DNA from 3 places in the Marinomonas sp. A3A genome. Region 3 is predicted to be linked to each of the others. Evidence: predicted binding sites of a transcription regulator. Region 3 holds the regulator's gene; each other region holds the start of a gene.
What was found. Region 3 encodes PhoB, which activates phosphate uptake and scavenging genes when phosphate is short. Its sites were predicted from a motif close to TGTCATANNNNTGTCANA; they were not measured.

Region 1 (5,856 bases), 1.2 Mb from region 3:
AAGACTCACACAAATCAGACACGCTAATATCATTACTAGATTGCAACCAAGCAACAACAGAACGAGCGACATTAGGATACGATATCTGCACTACTCTACTGGTTTCTAGCCACTCTTGAATAACTTGCGAATTTAATACATCTGTTGTTTTCGCAACGTCTAAAAAGTCTAGGGCGATGGCGTTAGAATGTTGCTCTATTTGTCCTTTAAGCGGCTTTGCCAGAATACGACGACCAAGCTGTAAGGCTTCGGAATTTAGTTCAAATCCAGCATTACAAAGTACAGATTCACATTCACTTAAGTTCTTTTGAAACACTTCCCGACCAAAAGCAAAAACTTCTACATTGCCGTAGACACCAGGTTCAATGTCTTTGCAATGAAGACGGAAGCGATAATCCGGCACGCCATCTAGCCAATCCAAAACAGCTTCACTGTTCTCAAAAGGTAAATAGACTAAAACGTGCTCAGGATCGGGCATGTTTTTCATTTGCTGCGCATGAATAAGTGGCGGCAAAATGGGATAACCAAAATGATGCCAATGAGCTCCTAATTGGATTGCTGCAGGCGCAAAATTTGACATTACCCACTGCGCAATAAAGTTTTTCTTGTAGCGTGGAATATCATATTTGAACGCATATTGATGGCCAAACCCAACACAAGGCACGCCTTGACGTTTAGCAGCCCAAGCAACGATAGGCTCAAAATCAGTGATGACCAAATCATAGCCACGGGTATCTATCGAACGAATATCTCGATACAACTTAAAAAAATTGGCGCTCTTACAAGTGGCATATAAGTCTAGCTGACCATTTCGAGCGACAAAACTCAAACCTTGAAAAGTTCGGTAATTGCCAAATACCGCCATATCAAAGTAGTCCTCTGGCTTACGACCAGAAAAAACAAAATCTACTTCTACGCCAGCGGCATGCATTTCTGCCGCCATGGCTCGCGCTCGAGTAATATGACCATTCCCCGTCCCTTGAACACCGTACAATATTTTCATACCAAAATACCTATTGCCATCGCTGCGCAAGCAGTACCTAATAAAGCTCCAATCACGGTATCTGTTGGAAAATGCACACCTAGAAAAATACGTGATAAGCCGACATTTGCCGCCCAGAAATACAACATGACATTCAAGCTGGGAAACCACTCAGATAGACAAAAGGCCACAAAAAAAGCCCCTGATGTGTGACCTGACGGAAAAGAGAATTGATCTGAAGGAATAATAAAACTATTAAAATCATCCAACGCATCGGCTGGACGATTGCGTTTAAAACCGCGCTTCAATGCAAAGTACACAACACGCTCGACTAAAAAACCCAATATCAATACCAACGTTAGTGTTGCCTCACCAGCGAACCAAAATAACAATGCTAATAACGCGTAAAGCGGGCCATCCGCTGAAAATGAAACGGCTCGCCCGATACGAGTTAATGTCGCTCTGTGCTTGCGCGCCATACACCAAGAAAAAGTTTGTACATCAACTGCGTGGATATTCTGAAGTATGTTCATCCTTATCACCTCACTGGTTTTGTCTTACTACCAACATAGACCAGTAAAATGTCCGTTCTGTGGCATTAGTATGACAACTTAGTGACATACCTAAACCACAACTTTCAGGCAAAAAAATACCTCGACATAACGAGGCATTTAGAAACATGTCATCTCAGCTTATTCAAAGTCTATTGCTAAGCTAACTATAGCCAGTTAGTCAGCATTATCCCCACACCAAGAGATTGAGTTTGATGATTGTAGTCCAACAAAGATTGCCCATAACCATTAAAGTATTGAACATAGCCGCGCGTTTTCCCCCATAAAGGAAAAGTAAAACCAACTTGAATCGCGCCCCTGTTATCAGACGACTTAAAGTTATTTCTCAGCATCACATCAATGGTGTAGTCATCAATGACATGTATCACATTAAACTCACCATAGCCGTAATAGTTCTCTATATTCGGGTTATCATCCACTTTTGAGCTTTCAGGAATTCGATACCACGGCTTAATAGAAAAAGCTGTGTCGCCATGTTCAAACATGAAATCCACATAAAAACGGTTCCAAGAACGAGATAAATCCCCTGATTGACCATTAGATTGATGATTGAAGCCATACGTCACGTAGTTCGGCTTAATCCCTAAAAGGCCTTTTTTAGGTTTGGTCACGACAAAGACTTCAGGCTCATGATTGGTATCACGAAAAGGTGAGGAAATTGTGCTGTTGTAAGCCTGCCAGTAAGCTTGCTGAGTATAGGCAAACCATAAACTACTATCTCGTCCTACCACATCGTAGGCAACAGGAAACTTCACGCTCAGTTGAAACTTAAATTCTACGCTTTCCAACTCATCCGAATCTGCCGCTTGATCACCTAAAAAAGCACGGTCATTCGGATTAGAGGTATAGGAAAAAGGTAAGAAATAATTTGGCTTATGAGGCGTTAAAACAAACGGATTATTTGCGGTATTGGTTTCTCTATTCTCCCTTTGTTGAAACAAACCATTCGCATCTCTTGCCCGCTTAGAGATAGATTCAGGAACTTCTGGCTCCTCAGGAGCGTAAGGCTCGTCTAAACCATCATCCGCAGATGCCTCGCTGTTAGACTCTAAGTTTTCCCGTTCTGAACCGTTTAGTTCGGTATTTTCAGAAACTATCGCACTATCCGACTCGGTCGTTAACGCCTTATCCAGTTCGGGTAGATCTGCCTGAGCCCAAAGCAAACTCGGAAGAAATATCATTGAGCACATAATGGCTTTCATTATTTAAAGACCTTTTTGGGCGATCAAAATCACCATTATTATTGGGATAGAACAACCTTTTTAGCGTAGGTATCGCGTTCCATTTCACAGACTTCCACCGAGAAACTAACATCCTTTAATGAAAACTGTGTTAAAGCTTCTAGAACTAAATGAGAAAGTTGCTTTCTCTGCTCCATTGTTCGACCAGAAAGCATTCTTAGAATGACATGAACGAAAGCATCTTCTTTTCCAGCGGTTAAAAAGCTCTTATAGGGGAAACTACGTAATTTGATGTCTTCTTCAGTAAACAGTGTCGATGCAATACAGGCACCCTTAACCGCCTCAAGTAAGTCTACTGGGGGCACTTCTTGTTCTAAATTTTGGCTATATTCAACGATACAATGCGGCATTTAAGACTCCATTTTTAGACTTATTAGATATTATTCCACTAATAACCACGAACCGGATCAACAGCTGGCGGAATATTACCCGTCAGTCGATACTGTTTAATATTTTCAGCGACAATTTCGCTGGCACTTACAGGGTGTGTTGGCGCAGAGATATGTGGCAATACAGTGATAGAATCATGCTGCCAAAATGAGTGATTTATAGGCAACGGCTCTTGCATAAAGACATCCAACACAGCGTGGGACAAAGCCCCTTGTTCAAGTTTCGTTAACAAAGCTTCATCATCAATAATGAGACCACGAGCAAAATTAATTAAGCTTGCTCCTATTGGTAAACATGACAGATTTTGATCATTGAGCAAGCCCTTAGTTTCTATCGTCAAGGGCAAAAGACAAACGAGTATATCACTTTGTCGCAACAATGGGATGAGCCCTTCCTCGCCATAAAAACACTCAACTCCTGCAACCTGCTTGGGGTTTCGACTCCATCCCGCAACGGAAAAACCGTTAGCGACTAAACGCTGCGCACTAACGGCACCTAGCTCCCCTAATCCAAGTACACCGATTCGGCGATCTTGAGCACGCACCATGGGTTGTTGAATCCAAGATTTTTTTGACTGCTGCTTGGCATATGTTGGCATATCTCGATGAAGGTAAAGCGTCCAAGCTAAGACTGCTTCAGACATAGTCTGGGCCAAATTGGAATCAACTAAACGCACAATTGAAAAAGGTGGTGACGACAGTTCATTGATCATACGTTCAACACCTGCCCATACACTATGAACCCACTTTAATGAAGGTAGCTCTAATAAATGATCAGGGTCTGGATTGGCGACAATAGCAATCTCACATTGCAGCTTTTGCTCTGGAGTTAAATCGGCAAAAAGTACGATCATTTCATTTGGCATTGCCGCCGATAAATGCTTAATCCAAATATTTTGTTCTGACAAATCAGCGCGACTAATAAAAGGGATCATTTTTCATACACCTGAGCCAAGTCTTTAAAGCCTTTTAACTCAATAGCATTTCCACTTGGATCTTTAAAAAACATTGTCCATTGCTCCCCAGGCAAGCCTTCAAAGCGAACACTTGGAGCAAGATCAAACGCCACATTCGCTTCAGTTAGACGCTTTGCCAACTTCTGCCATTCCTCTAACGGTAAAATCAACCCAAAGTGTGGCATAGGAACAAGATGATCACCGACTCTACCCGTATTTGTCGTTGGACTTGGCACACCTAAATGAAGAGACAGTTGATGCCCGTAGAAATCAAAATCCACCCAAGTCTCAGTGCTGCGGCCTTCAATGCAACCTAAAACTTGCGTATAAAAAAGGCGCGTTTCGTCTAAAGAAGTAACGTGAAAGGCGTAATGAAATAAAGCGGACATAAGCATTCCTAACAACAATGAATTAGGTTAGAAAAATACAGCACACAGAGCAAAAGTAAACATCAATCCGCTGTCCCCAGCATATAGTAAGCATTTAAAAAAGAAATGTCTTATGTCCCAAAAAACCTACAGTGCACCACAGTTATCGCCTCTTTCATCCCACCTTTATAAGCCTCATAAATTAATGTCTCTATCACTTCATATTTTCATTAATTTCATCAATATCGCCATTTTTAAATCCTTTAACGACATTCCTAAAATGTATTTTTGTATCAATGCTTTGTCACGTTTCATGGTGTTTTGTATCTATTTGCAAAGGGACATATACAAGAAAATCATTATTAATATACTGCTTAAAATGACTTATAAAATTTATTCGTCATTTTTGAAAATATTTTATTTTATTGACTACACTTATTTTGTTGAATGGTACAAACAGCTTAAGGATAAACATGTTGCGATTTCTTCTTTGTCATTGTTTTGCATTAGTAGTAGCTGGAATTCTGGTATATGAATCTTTAATGTGGGAGGCGATTGCGGTTCTTGCAGTATTTGGTTTTATCCCAATTCTTTTATCTAAGTCACCAAAAAATAAAGCTGATACCCCAGAAGAAGCCAAGGTAGCTGCCGCTATTCATTCTTCTCAAGCGGATCATGTATCGATTCCTGAAGCATTGTTTAGCAGAGACCTAGTGCCTTTATTAAATGTATGTGGTGAAGACCTTAACAATGTACTTGCCACACAAAAAAGTGCAGTAGAGCTACTTAATAATGCCTTTATAGAAACAAATTCATTGATTGAGCAACAAGCCGGCTGTATTAATCACTTAGTTGAAACAGATAGTGATGACAATAAATATTACAGCGAAGTCATGCGTGACTTTGCAGCACAGACTGCAACCACCTTAGACAAGTTCATCGAAAGTACAATTGAAATGTCAGCCTCATCTATGGAGCTACTCTCAAAGGTCAATGAAATCCATGATGAAATGCCTGAAATTGCAAAAGCCTTAAAAGATATTGATGACATTGCCGATCAAACCAACCTTCTAGCACTCAATGCAGCTATTGAAGCCGCCAGAGCGGGTGAAGCAGGACGTGGCTTTGCTGTTGTTGCAGATGAGGTTCGCTCACTATCCAATCGATCTTCTGGTTTTAGTATTGCCATCCAATCCCGTCTCAAAAAGATCCAAGACCAAGTCTCTAGCTTAACAAAATCAATGGAGCGATTAGCCGCCCATGATGTGACTTACATAATGGAATCTAAAAAAACCATGAACAGCGCCTTGCAGCACATTGTTAAAAAAGCGGAAGACGATGCAGGCAT
Region 2 (5,856 bases), 1.1 Mb from region 3:
AACAAGCACCAAGCTTAGGGAGAGCAGTAAGCCTCCAGACAAGAGAGTAATGCGTTTTCTAAAAGTATTGAAACCTCTTAGCATAGCGTGTAAACCTGTCATTAGGTAAAATAGCGTGTAAACCTGTCATTAGGTAAAATAGCGTGTAAACCTGTCATTAGGTAAAAAGTAAACTGCGTATTTTAGGCATGATAACATGCCTCTGCTTGCACTTTACATGCATAATCAAAAAAGTTTAACGCATCAAAATTGAACACTTTTCCATCATACTGCTCAGTTTTAACTCAATTGGTTAGCTCATTAATTCAAAAAGTACTGAAATTCATTTTTGATTTTTGAGTCAAAAACAAAAAAGAGTATATTGAGATAAATTTTTCACTCTCTTTATTTTCAGGCACTCCATGTCCAGCAGCCATTATCAACAAATACAACGTTACTTTAGTGAATTGATTGCAAATAAAGCCTTACTAGCAGGTTCAAAGCTCCCTTCTGAAAGAGAGATAGGCGAGCAATTTAAACTAACTCGCATCACGGTACGACAAGCACTGCAAAACCTAGAGGCTGAAGGCCTCATCTATCGACAAAATAGGCGTGGCTGGTTTGTCACGCCTCCTGCTGTGGTATACGACCCAGCCAGTTACCTTAGTTTCAACTTGTATGTATCTGAGCAAGGCTGTCAGCCATCTACACAAAAACTGGCTCAACAATTAGAACCAGCAAACGCCCATATTGCCACTCTGATGGGAATTCCAGAAAAAACGCCAGTGCTGTTCTTGCATCGCCGACGTTATATTGATCAACGCCCAGTATTGATCGAGAAAATGTACATTAATATTGCACTATTACCTGGCATTGAAAACGAAGACCTAACTCAATCATTAAGTCAGCTATTGAAAAATAAATATCAGCTTGAATATCACAATATGGATTTATTTTTTAAGTCCACCTCTCTTCCTGCTCACGCGGCAAACGATTTGGAGATTTCAGCTGGCCAACCTGGCCTTCATATCGAGCGAATAAATTACCTAACCAACGATGAGAATAACAAGCAAGTACTTGAAATAGATTACGAATTTTGGCGACATGATGCTGTCACTATTAATATATCTATTCGTGATTAAGCACTTTTCACTCAGCTTTTGCTTTTCCTATCGACAAAAAAAAAACACCAGTTTATCTGATAAATCTGCCAACTTTTCTCTCTCTTAATTTCCTCCTTGTCATATAAATGACATTTTTGGCTGCTATTTTGCATTAACAAATCTGGTATAGACCAGATTAACGAGTTGATGCTTTTTTGGTGCAAAGGGTCATGTCTCTGCTCACCAAAATATTCATCACCTCTCATTCAATACAAACGATGGAGAAGTGAAGATGACACAGAGAGCCCTTTTTAAACGTCTTGCCGCCACGGCTGGTATCGCATTGGTTTCCATTTCTGCACATGCAGCGAAAACCGAATTAACGGTCTACACCGCTATTGAAGCAGAAGATCTTAAAAAATACGCGGCACGCTTTAACGAAGACAACCCAGACATCAAAATCAACTGGGTGCGCGATTCTACTGGCATCATCACGGCTAAATTGTTGGCAGAGAAAGACAACCCTCAAGCTGATGTAGTTTGGGGACTTGCGGCCACCAGCCTAATGCTATTGAAAAACGACGGCATACTCGACGTTTATAAGCCAAACGGTTACGACAAAATCTCGCCTAAATTCAAAGATCTCTACAAAGAACCCGTTTGGGTCGGAATGGATGCTTGGATGGCGGCAATCTGCTTCAACACAGTAGAAGCAGAAAAATTAGGTCTACCTAAACCAGCATCTTGGCAAGATCTGACTAAGCCTGTTTACAAAGATCACATCATCATGCCTAACCCTAACTCATCTGGCACAGGTTTCCTTGACGTAAGCAGCTGGTTGCAAATGTTCGGAGAGGACAAAGGCTGGGATTACATGGATGCATTACACAGCAATGTTAGTCGCTATACCCACTCCGGCTCTAAACCTTGTAAATTAGCGGCATCTGGTGAAATTCCAATCGGTATTTCTTTTGCCTTTCGTGCCGCAAAATCGAAAAAACAAGGTGCGCCGTTGGACATAGTCTTTCCAACAGAAGGCCTAGGCTGGGACATGGAAGCAACCTCTATTATCAAAGGTACTAAAAAGCTCGAAGCAGCAAGAAAACTTGTCGATTGGACGATTTCTAAAAAGGCCAATGAAATGTACAGCGAAGGCTATGCTGTTGTTGCCATGCCAGGCATTGCTAAGCCTATTGATTACTTCCCAGAGGATGCAGAGTCTTTGATGATCGATAACGACTTTGAATGGTCTGCCAAAAACCGCGATGCGATTCTGACCCAATGGCAAACTCGCTACGACAGCAAAAGCGAACCGAAATAAGAAAATTATGATCGTAAGAATCTCTTTTCCCCTGCGATCATCGTCAATTGAACCGCGCGAACATCGCGGTTCAATTGTTTTATTTCAGAGCAAGCATCCATCTTGATTAATTAAACGCTCACGACTGAAAGAGGACCTATCATGTCCAACCAAACCTACTTGGAATTGCATAATATTGATCAAATGTTTGGCACACACCAAGCGTTAAAAAACGTGTCATTGAACATTGCCGAAGGAGAATTTGTCTGTTTTCTTGGGCCTTCTGGCTGTGGTAAAACCAGCTTATTACGCATAGTGGCGGGATTGGATACACCGACGTCAGGACGTATTTTTCAAGCTGGACGCGACATCACTCACGCTCCAGTCAACCACCGAGACTTTGGTATTGTCTTTCAATCTTATGCTCTGTTTCCGAATTTAAGCGTCGCTGACAATATTGCTTATGGCTTGGTATCCCAAAAAGTATCTACCAACGAACGACGCGCTCGTGTAACAGAATTATTGGCAACCGTTGGCCTGTCTGGTAGCGAAGGCAAGTATCCAGCGCAACTATCAGGTGGACAGCAGCAACGTGTCGCCTTAGCTCGCGCTCTAGCAACGTCACCCGGTTTATTATTACTCGATGAGCCATTATCTGCACTGGATGCACGGGTTCGCGCCCACTTGCGCCAAGAAATCAAACAGCTTCAAGAAAAGCTTGGCGTGACCACCATCATGGTAACTCACGACCAAGAAGAAGCCTTAACCATGGCGGATCAAATCGTCGTGATGAACCAAGGTGTGATCGAACAAATCGGCACACCGCAAGAGATTTATGCCAATCCAATATCACCTTTCGTGGCCGAGTTTGTTGGCGAAATGAATTTCTTAAGCGCTAAAGTTAGCGGCGTAGGTCAGATGCAGTCTGGCAACTTAACACTGCATTGCGATTCTTCATCAACATTACCTATTGGTCAGGCCGCGCAACTAGCGATTCGCCCAGAAGATGTGCGCTTTCAAGCTGATAATTCAGCAGGCAATATCCTTAATGCTCGAGTACTAAACTTAGAATTTTTGGGCTCTAGGGTTCGTTCCTCATTGAAGTTAGAGGACCATGAACGTCCAATTATTGCCGATATTTCCATGAACGAAATGTCTCGCCTCAATTTAGTCCTTGGGCAAAATATCGTGTGTCAGTTCCCCCATGATCGTCTGCATATTTTTGGAGGCGCTGCATAATGCATTCAGTAACACAACAATCTAGCACCATAGCGAAAGAGCAACCTTGGTACTCTTCTAAAAAATACTTTTCTCATCAGCATCAACGCCGCAGCCTAGATGAATGGTCATTGGGTGGCATTTTAATCATTGGCGTACTAGCTCTGTTTATTTGCGTAGTCTTACCTCTGTATTCTTTGCTATCAAAAAGCGTGGAAAATAGAGAGGGAGAGTTTATTGGCTTAGCCAACTTCGCAAAATTTATCGATACACCAAGTTTGTATAGCTCAGTCAGCAACTCTTTATTCATTGCCCTGTTGTCTATGGTGATCGTCACCAGCTTAGCGTTTTTAACCGCTTACGCCATCAGTCGCACTCGCATTCCATTAAAAGGCTTTTTTCGCATTGTCTTGGTCTTACCGATTTTGGCGCCATCTTTGTTGCCAGCTATCAGCTTGGTGTATCTATTTGGCAATCAAGGTATTTTGAAAGAAGTCTTAATGGGCGAAAGCATTTACGGCCCAATTGGTATAGTTATCGGCTCATGTTTCTGGACTTTCCCTCACGCCTTAATGATCATGCTAACCGCACTAGCAAATACAGATGCACGATTGTATGAATCCGCCGAAGCGCTCGGCGCATCGCCTATGCGCACCTTTTTCACGGTGACTTTACCTGCGGCTAAATATGGCATTATCAGCGTCGCCTTTGTGGTGTTTACATTAGTGATCACAGATTTTGGCGTACCAAAAGTTATCGGTGGGCAGTTTAATGTGCTCGCGACAGACATTTACAAACAAGTCATCGGTCAACAGAATTTTGAAATGGGTGCGGCTGTCAGTGTGATTCTTTTATTGCCAGCTATTTTGACCTTCATAACAGACCGTTGGTTACAACGTCGTCAGTCTGCGTTATTAACATCGAAAGCCGTGCCTTGGACACCACCTACTCGTAGCATTATTGACAAGGCTTTTTTCGCTTTAATGCTAATGGTTTCCACAATTATTTTGGGCGTGATTGCTATGGCCGTTTACGCCTCTTTGGTTACCTTCTGGCCTTACAATCTCTCTTTATCACTGAAGAACTATAACTTTGACCTAATGGATGGCGGCGGTTGGGAGTCTTATTGGAATTCGATTCAATTGGGTATTTATACAGCTGTCATCGGCACTGGGTTTATCTTTTTCCAATCCTATTTGGTCGCCAAATTAGCTGGTTTTAAGCTGTTAAAATGGTTTTTCCATTTATTCTCGATTCTGCCATTGGCGGTACCTGGCTTGGTACTAGGCTTAGCCTATATTTTCTTCTTTAATGCGCCAAACAATCCGCTTAACGGAATTTATGGCACCATGGCGATTCTCGTCGTTTGTACCATCAGCCACTTTTATACTGTGTGTCATCTAACGGCAACCACAGCGTTAAAGCAGATTGATCCAGAATTTGAATCCGTCTCGGCCTCACTTAAAGTTCCACAGATATTGACCTTCTGGCGCGTGTCTTTACCCGTCTGTATGCCGGCTGTATTAGACATCGCCAGCTACTTATTTGTGAATGCGATGACAACGGTTTCTGCTGTGGTATTTTTATACTCCTACGACACCAACTTGGCGTCTGTCGCGGTATTAAATATGGATGACGCCGGCGATATTGCTCCTGCGGCCGCCATGGCGGTGATGATCATGCTGACTTGCATGGTTGCTCGCCTTATTCATTGGTTGCTAGGCAATGTGGTCCTCAAACATACACAGCATTGGCGCACACGCTAGGAGCAATTGATCGATGACAATCACCGCCATTGTGCTGGTTTTAATTTCCACCTTTATGCACGCTGGATGGAACTTCTTTGGTAAAAAGACAAGCCCAACTCTGGGCTTTTTCTTCTTAACCATGGTGGCGGGTGCGGTATTTTTCTCGCCATTTGTTTTCTGGCAGTGGGATTTGATTAAGGCTTTTAATAGCAAAATTTTAATTTTGTTACTTGCGACTGGCTTTTTTCAATCGATCTATTTGTGGGGCTTAGCAGAAGCTTATCGAGCTGGCGATATGTCTATCGCCTACCCTATTGCTCGCTCTTCGCCATTAATCATTGTCGCGATTTCCAGCACATTATTAGGCCAACAAAGTACGATTTCCTCACAAGCGGTCATCGGCATTATCATGATTGTTGTCGGTTGTTTATTCATTCCATTAACAAGCTTTAGAGATTTCAAACTAGCGAACTATCAAAACCGCACCACAGCTTTTGCCCTACTGGCA
Region 3 (5,856 bases):
TGCAATCATTCGCGTATTAGGCTTCGATATGGTGATGAATTTAGCCCTTGGTCTATCTATGGGGAATGCATTTCAAACACCTGAAGACGGTCCGCGTCACTATGAAGATTTTTGGCTCGACTCCGTATCAAATGCCGTCTTGATGGAAGCCTTAGTAAAAGCCATGCCTATTCCTAACCGTCCAAAGTTAGGCCATGCTTACCTTGCTGGATTGCTGCATAATTTTGGTTATTTGGCGATTAGCACTATTTTACCACCGCATTTTTCGATTCTTTCCCGCTATCAAGAAGCCAATGCCCACTTGTCTTCTGAATTAGTCGAAATGCAAATACTACACTTTACCAAGGAGCAATTAGGCTCTTGGTTGTTACGCTACTGGAGTTTGCCTGACAACATTTGGACTGCCATTCGTTATAGCAAAAAGCCGCATTATTATGGCGAACATGCGACTTTGGCAAGGCTGCTGTATGTCTCCTATCAACTGCGAAATAACGCAGCCATTGAGCCATCCGTATTGTTAGAAATTGGTTTAACCCTAGAGGAAGCCGAAACCTGTAGAGATACGATTTACCAAAAGTCTACCGAGCTCCATAAGATGGTTGATTTAATTAATAAGATGAATACCTAGTTAATTATGACGTTAATGAATTCCTCTGCTGCTCAACAATTTGACTACCGATGGTCGCCCGTAGATCAAATTAATAAGGTAAAAGTACCTAAAAACCTATGGCCTTGGCTCGTCACTCAAGAGTCCTTGACGGCAAAACTTAAAAGCATGGGAACATTGACGGTTGAAGTACTTGAAGATACTTGGAGAACCCCAACAACAAGGGAGCGAAAACGCCTAAAGTTACGACCCCGAGAAGCCGCGCGTATTCGTACAGTGTTGCTAAAAGTCGATGGTGTTGCCGTCATTTATGCTCGCTCAATTATTCCGGCTAGGTCATTGAAAGGCCATTGGCGACAAGTAAAACATTTAAAAGACAAACCATTGGGCGGCTACTTATTTCAACATAAAGGGCTTTCTCGAAGCCGTATTGAAGTCACTCAGCTGCCCAAACGCATGTTTCCAAACCAACCTAATGCGCTGTGGGCAAGGCGCTCTGTGTTCCACCAATTTGGCCCTGGAATATTGGTCAATGAAGCTTTCTTTGATGAGATTAACCAACTAAAAACGCCGTTTGGATTGTTATGAACAAACTTAAAGACTACACAGAACTCACTCGATTCAACCGCCCTATCGGCTCATTCTTACTTATGTGGCCAACATTATGGGCACTATGGCTTGCCGCCGATGGCATGCCTCAATGGCATTTGGTGGTTATCTTTATCTTAGGCGTTTTCAGCATGCGTTCAGCGGGTTGTGTCATTAATGACTACGCGGATAGAAAAGTCGATGGCTTTGTTGATCGCACCAAAAATCGACCTTTGCCTTCTGGCCGCGTATCCGAAAAAGAAGCGCTGATGCTGTTTGGTGCCTTATCGATTTTAAGTTTCATCCTAGTGCTGTTTACCGATCTGAAGACTATTTTACTGTCATTCGCAGGCTTAGGTCTTGCTGCGCTGTATCCCTTTATGAAGCGGTACACACACCTGCCCCAGCTGTTTCTTGGCTTGGCTTTTTCTTGGGCGATCCCTATGGCCTACAGCGCACAAGGTGGGGATTTAATGGATCCTGAGCTATGGATGTTGTTTGTCGCAAATTGCTTTTGGACGATTGCTTATGACACGTATTATGCGATGACAGACCGTCCAGACGATCTTAAAATAGGCATCAAATCCACTGCAATTTTATTTGGCCGATACGATTTATTCGTCATTGTTTGCCTGCAAGGACTAACCTTATCTTTATTGACTTGGATTGGCTTACTAGCAGGACTGCATTGGCCGTACTTTGTGTCATTAGTCGTTTGTGTTGGGCTCTTTTATCAGCAGTTTAAACAAGCCAAAGAGCGTGATCGACAAGCATGCTTTCGCTCATTTTTAGACAATAACCGCGTTGGCTACTGTGTTTTCATCGGTCTAGTTGCAAGCTATTTTATCTAATATATGGCAAAGTTGTGACAATGTAACCGAATTGTCACATTAGATCGTTTTAATGAAACCGTTCCTGAGATGAGGATGAATCCTGTGACCGGTAAAAAAGTATTAATTATTGACGACGAATCTTCCATACGCGAAATGATCGCCATTGCACTTGAAATGGCAGGCTACGAGTATTTGGAAGCAGAAAACATTCAGCAAGCCCATGAAATCATTGTGGACCACCGTCCAGATCTGATTCTTGTAGATTGGATGATGCCCGGCGGTAGTGGCATCGAGCTTACTCGCAGATTGAAAAAAGACACTACGACGGCTGAAATTCCGGTCATCATGCTGACTGCGAAAAGTGAAGAAGACAACAAAATCCAAGGTTTAGAAGTGGGTGCGGATGATTACATCACCAAGCCTTTTTCACCACGCGAGTTAGTTGCACGACTCAAAGCCGTATTACGTCGTGCGACGCCTCAAGGGGTTGATGAACCAATTGAAATCGAAGGCCTGACCCTTGATCCAATTAGCCAAAGAGTTACTATAGGCAGTCGTCCTTTAGACATGGGGCCGACAGAATACCGTCTACTAAAATTCCTTATGACCCATCAAGAGCGTGCCTATTCAAGAGCGCAATTGTTGGATCAAGTATGGGGTGGAAATGTCTACGTTGAAGAACGTACCGTTGATGTTCATATACGTCGTTTACGCAAAGCCATTGGTAGCACTCATGATTTCTTGATACAAACCGTACGAGGAACAGGCTACCGCTTCTCAGCAAAAAGGTCCGTATGAAAACAGTTTGGCGAAACACCATTATTACTTGGCTCGCGGGGCTCGCGGCCTGCATTGTAATAGGCCTAATCATAGGTCAGTTGTTGGGTGTTTTGCTACTGTACGTTTTAGGTTCTTTGTACTGGCAACTTTATCAGCTATACCAATTCCACAATTGGCTGCGTCATTCTGGTCGTGCAGCCCCCCCGGAAGCCAGCGGTATTTGGGGCGAAGTGTTCGATGCTGTTTATCGTCTGCATAAGAAGCAACGTAAATCTAAACGCCGCATGCGCCAAGCCCTAACAAGAATTGAAAGCTCCACAACCGCCTTAAAAGAAGGCGTTATCATGGCAGATAACCAAGGTAACTTGGAATGGTGGAACAACTCGGCTGCCCACTTTCTCGGCTTGATGCGACCTGTCGATCGTGGTCAAATCATCACCAATATTGTTCGTAGTCCAGAATTTTTCCGTTACTTTAGTCAAAAGCGCTTTGGTGAACCTTTGGTCATCAAGTCTCCAGCCAAAGACGGTGTGTATTTAGAAATTCAAACCACACTATACGATAAAAATGATCATCTCATTTTTGTTCGTGATGTCACGCGTTTACACTTGCTAGAGCAGATGCGAAAAGACTTTGTCGCCAACGCTTCCCATGAATTAAAAACACCACTTACCGTTATTAAAGGCTACTTAGAAACTCTCGACATGTTCAAGGACAGTCTGCCTAAAAGCATGCAAAAAGGCATTGTAAATATGTCTGAGCAATCTGAGCGAATGGAACAACTCATCGAAGATCTGCTACTGCTATCTCGTCTAGAAAGCAATGATAAGCGCGAAGAGAACCAGTGGCATAAAGTCTCAGATCTAGTTAAAACCATCACCAATACGACCACGCCTATCTTGACGGACAAGCACACCATTGCTTTACAAGTTCCCGAAGAAGCTCGTCTATACGGTTCTTACAAAGAACTATACAGTGCGTTTTCAAACCTGATTTTTAACGCCATAAAATATTCACCGGATGGTGGTGAGATTGAGATAAAATGGGAATCCAGTGAGTTTAACGGTGTTTTCTCAGTAAAAGATTCAGGACTAGGCATAGAGCCAAGATACATCCCTCGCCTCACAGAACGTTTTTTCCGTGTCGATAAAGGAAGAGGCTCCAAAACAGGCGGTACAGGACTTGGCTTAGCTATCGTAAAGCATGTGTTATTGCATCACGACGCCAAACTGCAAATACGCAGTCAACCAGGTTTCGGCAGTACCTTCTCTTGCCACTTCCCCGCGAATCGAACCAGAAACGATACGATTCCGGCGCTACCTATTCCTACAGACGATAACCAAGATTCACCAAGTCATTAAATCCCTTCCCTTATCTTCAAGGGGAGGGTTAGGGAGGGGTTGGTAACGAGATTTATAAACTATCAAACAACTGGCTAATAAACGCCTCTTTCTCGCTATCCTGATCGATCAAACTCAAAATAACCGTCAAAAAGGTCGAGTCGTGTTTTTTCTCTGTGGTAGCAACGGATTGGACATAATAATTCAAACGATTCATCGCGCCCTTATGTTCTAAATCCAATACCGCCTGCCCCAAGACTTGTGGCACAACGTCGTCGCTCTTAATAAACATCGTTGCTTCAGTCTTGCTGAACTGAACGATCATGCAGCGAAACTGTTTGTTTTCAAAACGTACCATGGTCGGGATTTTGACATCCTTTACTGATACCGCTGGCACATCGGGGTTGGTGAACTTGGTAGCCTTCACAGGAGTGCTTTTGCCTGCGCCCATTAATACATCTAACGATGCAGAGCTTACGCCACCAGGAGAGACAGATTCACGAGATTTCTGTGACATCAGCTTCTTATCAAGGCCATGCTTTTTTGCTGCGGATATTACTTTATTGGCTAACTGCTCGCTAGAAAACGGCTTACCAAGGTAGTCAGTAACACCCGATTGCACAGCTTCCACCACATGGCTTTTATCGCCACGGCTGGTAATCATCACAAATGGCACGTCTTCTTTTTTATATTTAGGCTGTTCTCGACACCACTTAAGCAGCTCAACACCCGTCATTTCAGGCATTTCCCAATCGCACAGCACCATATCAAACTGTACTTTTGTCAGCATTTGTTGTGCTTTACGACCATTTACTGCCTCTTCAATTTCAACCGCCGGAAATTGCTTACGCAGTGAGCGTCGAATCAAGTCACGTGTAAAAGAAGCATCATCTACTACCAAAATTTTTAACGACATCACAAAGTTCCATTAGTGCGATCTAACAAGGCAGAAAAATCCCCATGCTGTGATCTAAAAACCGAAATCCACAATAATGTGGCTGCCACAACAGCAATCGGCATAACGAATAGGTTAAAGAAAGGAATCGTCAAACCTACCATTACTATGCCGCCAAATGTCCAACATAACAAAGGTTTGGAGCGTAATGCCATTCTCATATCATGAAATTTAACTTTATTATTATCAAAAGCATAATCCATATATTGAAGAGATAACATCCAAGCTGAAAATAATAATAACAATACTGGTGCAATAACATTAACCAGAGGAATAAAAGACAATAACAATAGCAAAATAAAACGAGGTAAAAAATACAATATTTTTTGACATTCTCGCTGCAAGCTACGGCCGATAATCGCCATAATAACGCCTGTTGTTAGGGTTTCATCAAAAACCTTCCCTGTTTCCTTTTCTTCTACTTTTTCCGCTAAAAATGCCATAAAAGGTGCGGCTAAAATATTCACACCTACCGAAAAACTATAGAACAAAAGCACGCTAATAATAGCGGCAAATATCAAATAAAACAGCCAATTCAAAAAGGATACCCATTCAGGTAAATACCCCATTGCTGAATCCATTAAGGTCTGAAAATAGCTAAAGGCGACCATATACAATAAGCCCACCAAAACAAAGTTCGCCAACAAAGGCGCCAATATAAACAGCCTTAAATCTTTCGAAAAAACCAAAGGAAACGCTTTTAAAAAAGCCCCGGCGGCTTTAAATGGGTGAGTGATCACGATGCTGCATTAC

Region 1: a site for PhoB is predicted at 1,585-1,602, ahead of CYL31_RS15280 (phosphatase PAP2 family protein). Genes of this name have one in related genera too.
Region 2: a site for PhoB is predicted at 1,219-1,236, ahead of CYL31_RS15530 (putative 2-aminoethylphosphonate ABC transporter substrate-binding protein). Genes of this name have one in related genera too.

Annotation. Positions count from the first base shown of each region.
Region 1 is NZ_CP025532.1:3,272,660-3,278,515, forward strand. It holds gene CYL31_RS15275 (MJ1255/VC2487 family glycosyltransferase) at 1-1,003, opposite strand, end outside; gene CYL31_RS15280 (phosphatase PAP2 family protein) at 1,000-1,515, opposite strand; gene CYL31_RS15285 (phospholipase A) at 1,701-2,756, opposite strand; gene CYL31_RS15290 (5-carboxymethyl-2-hydroxymuconate Delta-isomerase) at 2,795-3,145, opposite strand; gene CYL31_RS15295 (2-hydroxyacid dehydrogenase) at 3,184-4,119, opposite strand; gene CYL31_RS15300 (VOC family protein) at 4,116-4,529, opposite strand; gene CYL31_RS20855 (methyl-accepting chemotaxis protein) at 4,982-5,856, shown strand, end outside.
Region 2 is NZ_CP025532.1:3,323,192-3,329,047, forward strand. It holds gene CYL31_RS15520 (GGDEF domain-containing protein) at 1-84, opposite strand, end outside; gene CYL31_RS15525 (UTRA domain-containing protein) at 402-1,121, shown strand; gene CYL31_RS15530 (putative 2-aminoethylphosphonate ABC transporter substrate-binding protein) at 1,375-2,403, shown strand; gene CYL31_RS15535 (putative 2-aminoethylphosphonate ABC transporter ATP-binding protein) at 2,545-3,621, shown strand; gene CYL31_RS15540 (putative 2-aminoethylphosphonate ABC transporter permease subunit) at 3,621-5,366, shown strand; gene CYL31_RS15545 (EamA family transporter) at 5,380-5,856, shown strand, end outside.
Region 3 is NZ_CP025532.1:38,916-44,771, forward strand. It holds gene CYL31_RS00170 (HDOD domain-containing protein) at 1-628, shown strand, start outside; gene CYL31_RS00175 (chorismate--pyruvate lyase family protein) at 635-1,195, shown strand; gene ubiA (4-hydroxybenzoate octaprenyltransferase) at 1,192-2,046, shown strand; gene phoB (phosphate regulon transcriptional regulator PhoB) at 2,131-2,826, shown strand; gene phoR (phosphate regulon sensor histidine kinase PhoR) at 2,823-4,169, shown strand; gene CYL31_RS00195 (response regulator) at 4,222-5,064, opposite strand; gene cysZ (sulfate transporter CysZ) at 5,064-5,843, opposite strand.